2 regions of the Okibacterium endophyticum genome follow, and region 2 is predicted to be linked to the other one. Evidence: predicted binding sites of a transcription regulator. Region 2 holds the regulator's gene; the other holds the start of a gene.
What was found. Region 2 encodes HspR, which represses chaperone genes until heat shock. Its sites were predicted from a motif close to AAGTTGAGTCNNNNNGACTCAACTT; they were not measured.
Positions count from the first base shown of each region.

Region 1: a site for HspR is predicted at 2,525-2,549, ahead of ACYVF5_RS09330 (Hsp20/alpha crystallin family protein). Genes of this name have one in related genera too.

Region 1 covers NZ_BAAGXA010000006.1:156,173-163,215, forward strand. The annotation lists gene ACYVF5_RS09315 (sensor histidine kinase) at 1-852, shown strand, start outside; gene ACYVF5_RS09320 (DUF4229 domain-containing protein) at 969-1,298, shown strand; gene ACYVF5_RS09325 (1,4-dihydroxy-2-naphthoate polyprenyltransferase) at 1,351-2,340, opposite strand; gene ACYVF5_RS09330 (Hsp20/alpha crystallin family protein) at 2,600-3,040, shown strand; gene ACYVF5_RS09335 (AMP-binding protein) at 3,239-4,360, opposite strand; gene ACYVF5_RS09340 (MFS transporter) at 4,524-5,873, opposite strand; gene ACYVF5_RS09345 (flavin reductase family protein) at 6,036-6,551, opposite strand; gene ACYVF5_RS09350 (PucR family transcriptional regulator) at 6,694-7,043, shown strand, end outside.
Region 2 covers NZ_BAAGXA010000012.1:388,007-395,049, reverse strand. The annotation lists gene ACYVF5_RS15920 (class I SAM-dependent methyltransferase) at 1-565, opposite strand, end outside; gene ACYVF5_RS15915 (hypothetical protein) at 582-1,535, opposite strand; gene ACYVF5_RS15910 (heat shock protein transcriptional repressor HspR) at 1,785-2,198, opposite strand; gene ACYVF5_RS15905 (DnaJ C-terminal domain-containing protein) at 2,253-3,254, opposite strand; gene ACYVF5_RS15900 (nucleotide exchange factor GrpE) at 3,263-3,910, opposite strand; gene dnaK (molecular chaperone DnaK) at 3,914-5,788, opposite strand; gene ACYVF5_RS15890 (hypothetical protein) at 6,142-6,663, opposite strand; gene ACYVF5_RS15885 (PspC domain-containing protein) at 6,666-7,043, opposite strand, start outside.

The sequences.
Region 1 (7,043 bases), on a different contig from region 2:
GAGCGCGTTGCACAGCGTCCGCTTGCAGCCGGCGAGGTGAGAATGCCAGAACGCGTGGCGGAGGAGGACACCGATCCCGACACCGAGGTGGGCCGCGTCGGGTCGTCGCTCAACACGCTGCTCGGTCATGTTCAGTCGGCGCTGGTGTCCCGCCAGAACAGCGAGGAACAGCTGCGCCGTTTCATCGCAGACGCGAGCCATGAGCTCCGCACGCCGCTCGCCTCCATACGCGGCTACGCCGAGCTCTCCCGCAGAGAGAACGCCCCGATGACGACGACCCAGGAACGATCGCTCGAGCGGATCTCGGCCGAAGCGGTCCGCATGAGCTCTCTCGTCGAGGACCTGCTGCTTCTGGCCCGTCTCGACGCGGGCCAACATCTGCGTCGAGATCCCGTGGACCTGACGATGCTGACCATCGATTCCGTCAGCGATGCCCATGCCGCCGACCCGACTCACGAATGGCTGCTCGACCTCGACGAGCAGATCGAGGTCCCCGGCGATGAGAACCGTCTGCGCCAGGTGGTCGTCAACCTGCTCGCCAATGCGCGGATGCACACGCCGGCTGGCACAACAGTGGTGGCCGAGGTGAGTCACGACGATGACCACGCGGTCCTCCGCGTCGTCGACGACGGTCCGGGAATCCACCCGGACACACAGGAACGGCTGTTTCAACGCTTCGCGCGCGGGGATAGCTCGCGAAACAGGGACGCGGGGAGCACGGGACTCGGGTTGTCCATCTCTCGAGCCATCGTCGAGGCGCATGGAGGCCGGATCACCGCCGAGAGCAGGCCGGGACGAACAGTCTTCACCGTTATGCTGCCGCTGGAAAGGCGCGATGACACAGCTGCTTAGGCCGTCGCCATAAGAGGAGCACCCTCTCGGTGAGCCCGGCTCTGCGGAACACCAGCCCGCAGACCGGCGGAACACCACCGGCCGAAGCGCACAGACTCGCGGCATAAACTGGGCGGGTGAAACGCATTCCCCCCGTCGTCTCTTACACGGTGCTCCGCCTGCTCGCTTTCATCGTGCCGCTCGGGGTGCTGCTCGCGACCGGTTTCAATCCCTACATCGCCGCCCTGACCGCCGCGCTGATCGGGCTGAGCCTGTCGATCCTGGTGCTGCGCCGGCCCCGCGAGGCCATTTCGCGTGACCTGTATGCCGTGAGACACCGCGAGACCCCGCCATCGTCCCCTGATGAAGATGTCGAGGATGCGATCGACATCGCCGGGACGACTGCCCCGGCAGACGATGCACAGCCGAGCGAGCGATCGGCAGAATCACACCACGACGAACGCTGACGCGACACGGCGTATGACGAACACCGAGGCCTTGACCCCCTGAGACCCGGGGCTACTTGAAGAACGCCCAGAGCATCACGATGCCATAGAGCAGCTGCACGAGCCCGGTGAGCTTGAGCGCGAGCACGAACTCCTTCGCCGTGCGCGCCGTGGCGACGATCATGGCGGCCGGAAGAGCGGCGAGCAGGATGAACAGCGACAGCCAGGCGATCGGATAGAACAGCGCGAACCATACAGCGATGCCGAAGGGCACGAGTATAAAAACGATGTAGAGCACACGGGATGCCACGTGGCCGACGAGCACACTGAGCGTGCGTTTTCCGGCGACGCGGTCCTGGGCGACGTCGCGCAGGTTGTTGGTGAGCAGGGTGGCGACCGAGATCAAGCCGACCGCGACGGCCCCGAACCAGGCCTCCTGGTTCACGGTCAGCACCTGCACGAATGTGGTGCCGACCGTTGCGACCAGTCCGAAGAAGACGAAGACGAAGAGCTCGCCGAGCGCGTAGTAGCCGTATGGCCGTTTGCCGCCCGTGTAGAACCACGCGGCCGCAATGGCCGCGGCGCCAACGGCGATCAACCACCACTGCTGGGTCAGAACCGTCAACGCGAGTCCTGCGACAGCGGCGATCCCGAAGAACACGAGGGCGACGACGAGCACCGTTCTCGGTTTCGCCCTGCCGCTTCCCACGAGCCGGAACGGCCCCACGCGGTCACGGTCGGTGCCGCGAATACCGTCTGAGTAGTCGTTGGCGAAGTTCACGCCGATCTGCAGGCTCACCGCCACGGCGAGGCAGAGGAGAGCGCGCACCCAGTGGTAGACCCCCGGATCACTCGCGACCATCGCCGCCCCGGTGCCGACCAGCACCGGCGAGACCGACATCGGCAGTGTGAAGAGACGCGCGCCGGCGATCCAGTCCCTGGCCGTTGCGGGGCGGATGTCGCGATACGGCCGGGCAGCCGGGTTTCCGCTCCTGACCGTGCGCTTGCGGGTTTTGCGCGCTTTTTGCTTCGTCGCCACTCGGCAGCCTCCGTCTGTGTTCATACGCCCGTGCGGGCGCCTGCAGTTCCCGTTGGATTGTACGGCAGATCGCCTCGACCCTGCCGCCTCTGGCGTTTCACGAACACCGGGCAGAGACCTTCAAGAGCGCTCAGAAGATGCTTTACGTTCACCCAAAGCCTGCACAGACCACTTAGCACTCTCCTGGGCCGAGTGCTAATCTGAAGACAAGTTGAGCGACATCCACTCAACTGAGGAACCAGAGTCAGAATCACCCTCGTTCACCCAGAAGGAGCTGATGAACATGGCAATGAATTTCGATCCTTTCCGTGACCTCGACCGTGTCGCCAACGCCCTCTTCGAGGGCCGCGGACCTCGGCTGATGCCCGTGGACCTCTACCGGGACGGCGATCACTACGTGTTGAGCGCCGATCTGCCCGGAATCGACCCCGGCTCGGTCGACATCGATGTGGACGGTCAGCTGCTCACCATTCGCGCGGAGCGCACACTCGCCGCGGGCGACGGCGTGAAGTGGATCTCGCGCGAACGGACGGGCGGCTCGTTCCTGAGGCAGCTCAACCTCGGCCAGGGCGTCGACACCGAGAACATCACGGCCAGCTACACGAACGGTGTGCTCAGCGTGACGATCCCGGTGAGCGAGCAGGCGAAGCCGCGCAAGATCGCCGTCTCGACCGACTCGCCTGAGACCGTCGAGGTGTCAGAGCAGCGCCGCGTAGAGGCTTGATCTCGCACGCATCCGCACGCATCGCCCAGGGGAGTTCGGGGCCGGGGAGAACGCTCCCCGGCCCCGTTCGTGTATAGCGGTTCGCATTCCCGACTGATGCGGGCACCGGCTTGCGGGCAGATGCGGGCACCGGCTTGCGGGCTGATGCGGCCTTCTCGGCTGATACGGCACAGGCGGCTTCCGCGCCGCGCCGCGTGCTCACGCCTCGCGGGCGAGAGCGGCGATCTCGTGCCTGTCCGGTTTCCCTGAGACGAGCGTCGGCAACGTCTCGACGCTGATGACCTTTGCCGGGCGCGAAGGCGTGCCGAGAGCATCAGCCACCGTCTGTGCGATCACCTCGAAGCGCGGGTGCGCACCGGCGACCACCACAACCGGCACCTCGCCCCACCTCTCGTCGGGCATGCCCACCACCACTGCTTCGCTCATGCCCCTGATGCCGCGGACCACCTGCTCGACACGGTCGAGCGACACGTTCACACCGCCAGACACGATGACGTTGTCCGCGCGACCGGTGACGCGGAGCACACCATCGGCGAACTCACCCGTGTCTCCCGTCCTGTACCAGCGCTGACCGTCGTCTTCGACGAACACCGCCCGGGTGAGCGCGTCATCACCCAGGTATCCCTCCGCGAGCACCGGGCCGGCGAGCTCGATCTTCCCATCGGTGATGCGCACGTGGACGCCGGGCAGCGGAACACCGTTGTAGACGCATCCGCCGCACGTTTCGCTCGATCCGTAGGTGCGGAAGACCGGCAGCCCGAGCAGCTCGATGCGGTCCCGAAGGGCCGGAGGCGTTGCCTGCCCGCCCACGAGGATCCCGTCGAATCGCCTGAGGGCCGCGACGCCCGAACGGCTTTCGAGCAGTCGCGCGAGCTGCACGGGAACCAGAGACGTGTAGTGGCGCTCACCGCGCATGGCGCGAGAGGCCTCGATGAAGTCGGCTGGCGTGAACCGCCCGGGCGTCAGCACAACGGGCACGGTCTCTGCGGCGATCGAGCGCACGAGCACCTGCAGGCCGGCGATGTAGTGCGCGGGCAGCGCGAGCAGCCACTGCCCTTGCCCGCCCATGGTCGTCGCGGATGCCCCGGCGCCGGCAAGCAGGGCGTCGCAGCTGAGCGCGACCCGCTTGGGCACCCCCGTCGAACCGGACGTCGCGATCACCACGCCGACGGGTTGCGGCACGGTTCCGACCCTGTCCGGGTGCGGCGGAGCGCCAACGACGGGCATGATCGCCTGGCCTGATCTGTCGAGCGCCGACCGCAGGGCGCCGAGCAGCTCGAGCGGGTCGTCCGCCGACGCAGCGATGAGCGTCCTGGTCATAGCGCCAGTCTACGAGCTGGCCCGATCGGCTGGCCACGTCGCCACCTGGACCTTCTGACGATCGTCGAGGGGCGGAACGGCGCTCACGCGCTGTCAGCCGCTGCGGTTGCGGGCCGAGCCGTCGACCGCAGCCGACAGCCCAGCCCGCAACAGGTCAAGCGCTTCAGGCGGGTTCCGCCGCTGTCACCGGATGCGCCGGTTCAGAGGGCGACGCAGAGACACGTCGAGCGCTCAGCATCCCGAGAGCGACGAACGACACCGCCGAGACGACGGCCGGAATCCCGAAGAGCAGGTAGATCGCGGCGAGAGACCAGCCGGCTTCGAGAAGCAGGCCTGCAGCGACGGGACCGATGATCGCGGCGAGGCGTCCGACACCCAGGACGATGCCGAACCCGGACGCTCGCGCGTGCGCCGGATAGAGTCCGGGGATCAGCGCGTAGAAGCCCGTCACACCGGCGAGGCCCATAAACGCCCCGGCGACAGCGAAGGCGACGATGGCACCGACGGCGCTGGTCGACACAGCGACTCCGATGAGCGCGACGCCCGCGAGGACTGTCGAGACCGTGCCGAGCACCCAGAGCTTGACCCAGTTCGAGATGAGACCGAACAAGAGACTGCCGACGATGCCGCCGAGGCCCATAAACACCGACGACGTGATCGACAGTTGCGGAGAACCGCCCGCGATCGCCACCGCCTGCGGCGTCCAGGTCGTCACAAAGATGAACGAGACCTGGAGCAGCGCGAACCCGACGATCGCCAACAGCGTCAGAGAAAGGACGCCGGCGCCGAAGATCTCACGCAGGCGGCCCTTCGGCGCCTCGACTCGTGCGGGAAGGGCAGGCAGAGGCGCTGCGCCGATCCGCCCGATGACCCGGTTCATCCGCTCGAGCGCGTCAGCGTTCTTTCGGGTGGCCAGGAACTCGAGGGACTCGGCGAGCGCGACGATCGCCAGCACCATTGCGAGACCGGTGAGCACAGCCCCGACGATGAACCCGGCTCGCCAGCCGGATGCCAGCACGATCGGGCCGGTCAACGCGCCCCCCAGCGCCCCGCCGAAGCCGAAGCTGGCCGAGAACAGTCCCATCACGAGTCCGAGGCGTCGCGGCGAACTGTACTCCTTGAGGATCACCCCGATCGACGACATCAGCCCGCCGATGCCGATCCCGGTGGCGATTCGCGCCGCGACGAGCGCTTCGATGCCCGGGGCGAAGGCGGCGAGGAGCATACCCGAAGCCGCGAGCGCCAAGCTCACGACCGTGATGGTGCGGCGTCCGACGCGGTCCGCGAGTGGCGCCAGGGTGAAGGCGCCGATGACCATGCCGATGGTCGAGCCCCCGAGGAGGATCCCGATCTGTGCCGGCGCCGCTGCGAACTCGGTCGTGATGAGCGGGGCGAGGAAGGTGACGACGATGAAGTCGTACCCGTCGACCATCACGATGAACAACGCGACAACGACTGTCAGGATCTGATACCTCGACATCGTGGCGCGACCGGTGAGAGAACTGATATCCATGCGATGCGTACCTTCCGTTGGTGATGTGGTCCACCGGCGTCGTTGCGCGGCGGCCTCCCCGTTGTGCCCGTCAGCCGGCGGCACGACGAGCTCACCGCTACAGGGGTGTCGGTGGTCGTCGGGCTGATCGCACTCGTCTGGCTCGTCTCGGCCATCTGGGCTTCAACTGTCGTCGTCGAGCGGCGAGAACATCCGCCCCCCGCTGAACACGAGCGGGACGCCGTCCGTGCACTCGACCGCCTCCACCTCGGCGATGAAGAGCGTGTGGTCCCCTGCGGTGTGCCGGTCGACCACGCGGCAGATCATCTGAGCGAGCGAGTCGCGGATCACCGGGAAGCCGTCGAGTTCGTCCACGGCGGGAGCGATCTCCTGCGGCCTGCCCCCGAAATGCAGAGCGCAAGCGGCGTGGTGGTGGGCGAGCACGCTGACGGAGTACCGCTCCTGCGTGAGCAGCCGCGCATGGGTGCGCGTGTGGGCGCCGACGGACACCAGGACGAGAGGCGGATCGAGCGAGACGGAGATGAAGCCGTTGGCGGTCATCCCGTGCACGTCGCCGGCGTCGTCGCGGGTGAGCACCACGGTCACACCGCTGGCGAACCTGCCCCACGCGCGCCGCAACTCGGCCGCGTCAGCGGGACGGACGCGGGATCCGGCGGGTTCGAGGATGCTGCTCTGCATAACGTGTCCCTCCTCGGACGGCGATGTGACGAGGCGGTTGCCCTCGATTGAACCGAGGCTAGTTGGGCATCCTGCCCGAGTCATGGGTTCCAGAGGCCAGTATGTGAGCCCGGAACTGTGCGTCGTGCATAATGGTTCTGCGATGATGCGAAACCTTGGAGCGACGATGGGCACCCCTGCGACATCCCCCGGCGGCGTCGACCCGAGGATCCTGAGCGTGGCCACCGGCGGCGTCTTCACCGACACCGCAGACACCGCCGCACGGGAAGGCGCGCTCACCTCGTGGGCGCGCGATGTCGCCCACGATGCACAGGCCGAGATCTTCCATGAGATGGGTCCGATCAACCACGAGGTCATCGGCCCGATCGTCTCGCGCGCGGTCGAGCAGCAGTGCGTCGGCCTCGCACGCTATCTGGCGGGAGACGCCACGTCCCTGCGTCTCAGCCGCGACAACCGCGCTCTCATCGGACAGATGGTGCGTGAGGACCTGAA
Region 2 (7,043 bases):
GCCAGGTGGCGAGCCGCGAGAGCGCCTCACGTCGTCTCGGCCCGTGCGCGATGAGCAGCCGTGACTTCTGCCTGGCCAGGGTGGCGGTCACCGATTCGAAGGAACGCCCGATCACCTCGTTCATCGCGTTTGTCATGTGTTTGACGCGACCACCGGCCACAAGCTCGACCCCGTCCGACGCGAAGGCGGCGACGGTCGTCACGATCTCATCGAGCGCGTCGAGCTCACGAGTGAGCTGCATCAGCACCAGGTCGGCGCCGCTCACCAGATCGGAGCCGAGCTGCAGGTTGCGGTACCTGCCGCTCAACCCGAAACGCTCGGCGTTCGCGGCGAGCGCACGTTCTCCTGACAGCGGATCCTGATGAACACGGATGCCGTGCGGCGGCACCCGCTCGGGGACCATCGATGCCGTGCCGAGTGTGAGCGCACCGTACCGATCGCCGATCACCGCGACGGCGGCATCCGGCTGCTGCGCCAGAACGGGCGCGGCGTGGTCGAGAATCAGCCGGTCGCTCGCGTCGACGGCGAACAGGTTCGGCGCCTCGACGTCGGGCCAGCGGCGCAACCCGTCGAGAGAGAAATCAGGGCTGCCGATATCCGTGTCCCTCTGGTGTTCTCGCCTGATACGGCTGGTGCTGTGAATACGGCTGCGACGGTGCGTACGGCGGTTGCTGGAAGGGGTGCTGCTGGTACGGGTGCTGCTGGTACGGCGGTTGCTGATCGGTCTCGGGGCGCGGCCGCATGGCGTGAGCCATCCACCACCACGAGAGAAGTCCCAACCCCGCGGCCAGAACCACCGCGAGCACCGCGAGCACAATACCGACGCCGACCGCGCCGTCCGGGTTGAACTCGCCGTTCCCCACACTGATAACGGGTACGAGGATCCCCGAGAACGGTGTGATGACCGTTGAGACAAGCCACCACACCACAACGGCGATGCCGAGTCCGCTCCAGGTGATGGCAGCTCGTCGCTCGATGCCGTGCCCTTTGAGAATGAGGATGCTCACGAGATAGCCGAGCACCCAGATCACGATCCCGATGACGACGAAAATGACGAAGACCAGCCACGACGCCTCAATGCCGACCCCGAACCACTCCCCCATCACGTCTGCCCATTCACGATCGGTTGATGCCGCCGTGAGAAAACCGAAGAACGACGCGAACAGGGCGACGATCATTGCTATGGCGAGCGGGATCATGGCAATGGTGAAACCGATGGTCATCAGTGTGAAGCCGAGGGCTCCCGCGAGCATCGCTCCGCGTTTCGCTTTCGAGGTGAGGGGTGGTCGCGGCTGTCTCAGGGGAACCTGGTAGACCGGCGGCTGCTGGTATGCCGGGTATCGCTGCTGCCCGTAAGCGGGCTGCTGGTACTGCGGCTGCTGGTACTGCGGCTGCCCGTAGACCGGCTGCTGCCCGTAGGCGGGCTGTGGTTGCTGCGGCAGCGAGTGCTGCGGTGGCGCTCCCTGTCCCGTTGGCGGAGCGTACGCGTCTGACGACGGTGCCTGCGAAGGGTCCCGGGGTGGCTGCTGGCTCATGCTGATGAGCTTAGCCGCACGCCCCGGCATGCGCCCGAGCTGTTCTTCTGCATCTCGTTTCACGGGGCCTGTCGCACCTCCGCCGCCCGAAGGCAGTGGGGTTCTTGTGTGGAGACCTCGTCGTCGACCCTCGTCGTCGCTGATGGCCCACAGCGACGTGCGGCACACTTCATGGCCGCCATCGGCCCCAGCGCGGGATTGTCTCTGCCGAGAGCGCTCTGCGCGTGCTGTCGAACTCGACACACCGGGTCAGGAGCCGCGGGGCCGCCACACCATGATCTCTGTGCGGCGCTGCGCGCGCGTCCCGTTCTTCAGGGTGACGACGTCACCTTCAGCCCCGGCGGCGAAGACACGGGTTCCCGGCGTCTTGAGCACCTGCTCGGCGAGTGCGTGCTCGAGTTCCCGCACGCGCTTGCCGAGCTCGGCCACCTGGTTCTCGAGACTGAGGATGCGGGCGATCCCCTCGAGGCTCACACCCTCGCCGCTGAGCCTCGCGACCTCGCGCAACTGCTGAACATCGCGCATGGAATAGCGGCGGCTCTTGCCCGCCGTGCGACGGGGAGAGACGAGGCCAAGACGGTCGTACTGCCTGAGCGTCTGCGGGTGCATTCCCGCCAGCTCTGCCGCGACGGCGATCGCGAACACCGGTGAGTACTCGTCCATTCTTCCTCCTCCCCGCCTGGCACATCACCGCGCTCGCGCACGAAGACGCAGCGGCTACCCTCGCGCCTTCGCCAGCAGGTCTTCCCTCGGATTCTCGTGCGGTTCGAGATCGCGGTACCGCTCCAGGGCTTCTTTCGCCTCGGCGTTCAGGTGCGACGGCACAGCGACCTGCACCACCGCAAGCAGGTCGCCCGTTCCCTTCGGGGTCACGACCCCTCTGCCCTTGACCCGCAGCACCCGGCCAGACGGCGTGCCCGGGGCCACCTTGAGCTTCACGGGTTCGCCGCCGAGAGTGGGCACTTCGATGGTGGCGCCCAACGCCGCCTCGACAAAGGTCACCGGCACGGTCACGCGCAGGTTCAGTCCATCACGTTCGAACACGGGGTGCTTTCTGACAGAAACGGTCAATACGAGGTCGCCGGCCGGACCGCCGTCAGGTGACGGATGCCCCTTGCCACGCAGTTTGATCTTCTGGCCGTCCGAGACGCCGGCCGGTATCTTGACTTTGATCGTGCTACCTTCAGCGGTCTGCAGGGTGACGGTGTCTCCCTTGGTCGCCGTGACGAAGTCGATGGTGGTGGATGCCGTGACGTCGCGCCCGGGCGTCGGCCCGCCGAATCCCCGGTAGCCGCCGGACGGCTGGCCGAAGCCACCCTGTCCCTGTCCGCCGAACATCCCCCCGAGGATGTCTTCGAAGCCTGCGCCGCCCTGCTGGTAGCTGTAGCTCTGCCCGCGGGAGCCGCCCCCGAACATCCCGCCGAAGACGTCGTCGAAGCCGCCCGCGCCGCCGCCCGAACCCGGCGCCGTGAACCTGGCGCCGGAGCCCATGGCCCTGACCGCGTCGTACTCTTTGCGCTGCTCGGGGTCGTTCAGAACCGAGTAGGCCTCGGAGATCTCTTTGAACTTGGCTTCGGCCTTGGCATCGCCCGGCTTGGAATCCGGGTGGTACGCGCGAGCGAGCTTGCGATACACCTTCTTGAGCTCGGCCGGCGTCACGTCTTTCGAGACGCCGAGGACCTTGTAGAAGTCCTTGTCAAACCAGTCCTGGCTTGCCATCGATCACCTCACTCCGCCGGAACGGCGACAACAACCTTTGCCGCTCGCACCAGGGTGTCGCCGATTCTGTAACCGGTCTCGACAACGTCGAGCACCGTCTCGGCAGAGACGTCCGGGGTCGGCTGCTGAAAGATCGCCTCGTGCAGGTTGGGGTCGAAGGGGTCGCCGGCGGCACCGAACGAGGTGAGTCCGAGCTTCTGCACCGTGGCTCGCAGCTTTCCGGCGATCGTGGCGAACGGGGTGTCTCCCTCGAGGTCGCCGTGCTTCTCGGCCCGGTCGAGATCGTCGAGCACCGGGAGCAGCACCTTCACGACGTCTCCGCGTGTGCGATCGCGTTCGACGCCCGCCTGCGCTTCACGAGCCCGCCGAAAGTTGAAGAACGATGCCTGCTCGCGGGCGAGTTCGTCCTTCACCCTGGCGAGTTCCGCGGCGAGGCCCTCAACGGATGCCTCATCCTGGTCGTCGCCAGCGGCGTCGAGAATGTCTTGCACCGTCAGGTCGTCGGCCTCACCCGCATCGTCGAGCGGATCGGGCGCGACAGCCTCTGATTCCGGGGTCACCTGCGGCTCGGGGCCGGAAGCCTGTGCTTCCGACCCCTCGCCCTGCGGCTGAACCTCGTCACCGTTCTCTTCGGGTGTGGGGTTCTGGTCCGTCATTGCCTATCGTCCCTGCTCTGAGTCTTTCGACTCCTCGTCGTCAACGACCTCTGCGTCGACCACGTCTTCGTCAGAGGCGTTCTCGGCGGTGGGCTGCTCAGCGCCGGCTTCGGGCTCCGCCGACTCGGACTGCGCGTTCGCGTAGATCGCCTCGCCGAGCTTCACCTGGCTCTCGTTGAGCTTGTCGAAGGCCGTCTTCACAGCGTCGTCGTCGTCACCGGCGAGAGCGCTCTTGAGTGCGTCGACGTCGCCCTGCACCTCGTTCTTGACGTCTTCGGGCAGCTTGTCCTCGTTGTCTTTGATGAGCTTGTCGATCGAGTAGGCGAGCTGTTCGGCGTTGTTCCGCGTCTCAGCACGCTCACGCCGCTTCTTGTCCTCTTCGGCGTTCTCTTCTGCGTCGCGCACCATACGCTCGATGTCTTCCTTCGAGAGCGACGATCCGCCCGAGATGGTGATCTTCTGCTCTTTTCCGGTGCCCTTGTCTTTCGCTGACACCTGCACGATGCCGTTCGCGTCGATGTCGAACGTGACCTCGACCTGCGGAACACCGCGTGGTGCGGGAGCGATGCCCGTGAGCTCGAAGGTTCCGAGGTTCTTGTTGTCGCGGGTGAACTCGCGCTCGCCCTGGAACACCTGGATCGCGACGGAGGGCTGGTTGTCGTCTGCGGTGGTGAAGGTCTCGCTGCGCTTGGTCGGGATGGCTGTGTTGCGCTCGATGAGCTTCGTCATGATGCCGCCCTTGGTCTCGATGCCGAGAGACAGCGGCGTGACGTCGATCAGCAGAACGTCTTTGCGCTCGCCCTTCAGCACACCGGCCTGCAGGGCAGCGCCGACGGCGACGACCTCATCCGGGTTCACGCCCTTGTTGGGCTCCTTGCCGGTCTCTTTCTTCACGAGCTCGCTCACGGCGGGCATACGCGTCGACCCACCGACGAGCACAACGTGCGCGATGTCGGCGAGCTTGATGCCCGCCTCGCGGATGACGTCTTCGAACGGCTTCTTCGTGCGGTCGAGCAGGTCGCTCGTCATGTTCTCGAACTGTGCGCGGGTCAGGGTCTCGTCGAGGTTGGCCGGGCCGTTCTCGGTAAGCGAGAGGTATGGCAGCTGGATGCTCGTCGAGGTCGAGCTCGAGAGCTCCTTCTTCGCCTGCTCAGCGGCTTCTTTCAGCCGCTGCTTCGCGATCTTGTCGTTCGAGACGTCGACGCCCGTCGAGTCCTTGAAGCGCTTGATGAGGTGGTCGACGACGCGGTTGTCCCAGTCGTCACCGCCGAGACGGTTGTCACCGCTCGTCGCACGCACCTGGATCGTCGAGAAGTCGTCGTCTTTGCCCACCTCGAGAAGCGAGACGTCGAAGGTTCCGCCACCGAGGTCGAAGACGAGGATGAGCTCGTCTTCTTTGCCCTTGTCGAGGCCGTAGGCGAGAGCGGCGGCCGTCGGCTCGTTGATGATGCGGAGCACGTTCAGCCCGGCGATCTCACCGGCTTCTTTCGTGGCCTGGCGCTCGGCGTCGTTGAAGTATGCGGGAACCGTGATGACGGCATCCGTCACCGTGTCACCGAGGTACTGCTCGGCGTCACGCTTGAGCTTGCCGAGAATGCGCGCCGAGATCTCTTGCGGCGTGTATTTCTTGTCGTCGACGGCGAAGGTCCAGTCGGTGCCCATGTGGCGCTTGACCGACGCGATCGTGCGGTCGACGTTGGTGACGGCCTGGCGCTTCGCGGTCTCGCCGACAAGCACCTCGCCGTCTTTGGTGAAGGCGACCACCGACGGGGTGGTGCGGAAGCCCTCGGCGTTGGCGATGACCTTCGGCTCACCACCCTCGAGAACGCTCACCACGGAGTTGGTGGTTCCGAGGTCGATTCCTACTGCACGTGCCATGTGTTTTTCTCTCCTTTTAGACCGGTGGGTCTGGGTGATTCGGCCTGGTGCGGCGATGGATCCGCCGCGGCCCGCAATCGAAGTCTCAGGTAACCCTCGATAGTTGAGCAGCTACGACTCAAGTTTACGCACAGGTCAGAAATTGTCAAGAAAGTTGAGTGATACCCACTCAACTTTCAGCGATCGCTCCCTCCCCGTGTGCCGCAGCCGGTGCGGAGGACGCAGGTGACGCCGGTTCAGACGACCCGCAGGGCTGCTCGTCGTCGAGACGAACAGCCCTGTGCCCTCTGGACTGCTGTGCCCTCTGGACTGCTGTGCCCTCTGGACTGCTGTGCCCTCTGGACTCGCGTCGTTCAGCGGCGCCGCATGGCAGCGGCGATGCCGGCCACCACAAGCACGAGTCCGATGGCGATGAGCCCGCCGGTGATCCAGGTGACGGGATCGAGCGCGAACGGCAGCATCCGGCCCGCGATCATCAGACCGGCGAAGACGAGAAGCAGCACCCCCCAGAGGATCGTGCCGAACCTCGCCGGATGACGCCCAGACGCCGCCCCCGGCCTCTGCCCCTCGTGCGAGTATGCAGCGGTGAAGGGCTGCTGTGCGGTCGGCCGCGTCGAGGTGTGTCCCGCGCCGGTCTGTGGCGCGCCAGCCTGTGGCGCGCCGGTCTGTGGCGCGCCAGCCTGTGGCGCGCCGGTCTGTGCCGGCGCTGTCCGCACGGATGCCGTGGGCGCGTTACCCGTTGATGCGGCGCCAGTGGAGGCGGATGCGGATCCGGCGGGTGCGGATCCGACGGATGCGGATCCGGCGGATGCGGCCTGGGCCTCGGTCGCCGTTTCTTCTGCCCGCTCGTCGCGCGGCTGGGTGTTGTCGGTCATGATCACTCCCTGGTCTCTGTGATGTCGACGTTTCCGATGAACGTCCAGACGCGGACCGTGGTGACCTCAGAGGCGCCTCGATCGCCGTACTCGGCGTCGTCTCCGTAGAACATGCCCCCGCGGTGGTTCTCATCACCCTCGCCCGGACGATCCATTCCGCCGATGAAGGCGTTCACCTCGACGAGTGTCTTGGCCTCGTCTGGCACGATCAGCTCGAGGTTGCCGAAGGCGAGCCAGACGTCGACGACCCCTCCGGTCTCTGCCGCACGAGCCTCATCGAGATCGGCGAGGTCGAGCGTGGCGTCACCGGCGAACATCGCATAGCCCCTCTCGTCTGAGGGAGCGATTTCGCTCGTGCTCCAGTTGGCCTTGCCGAACGG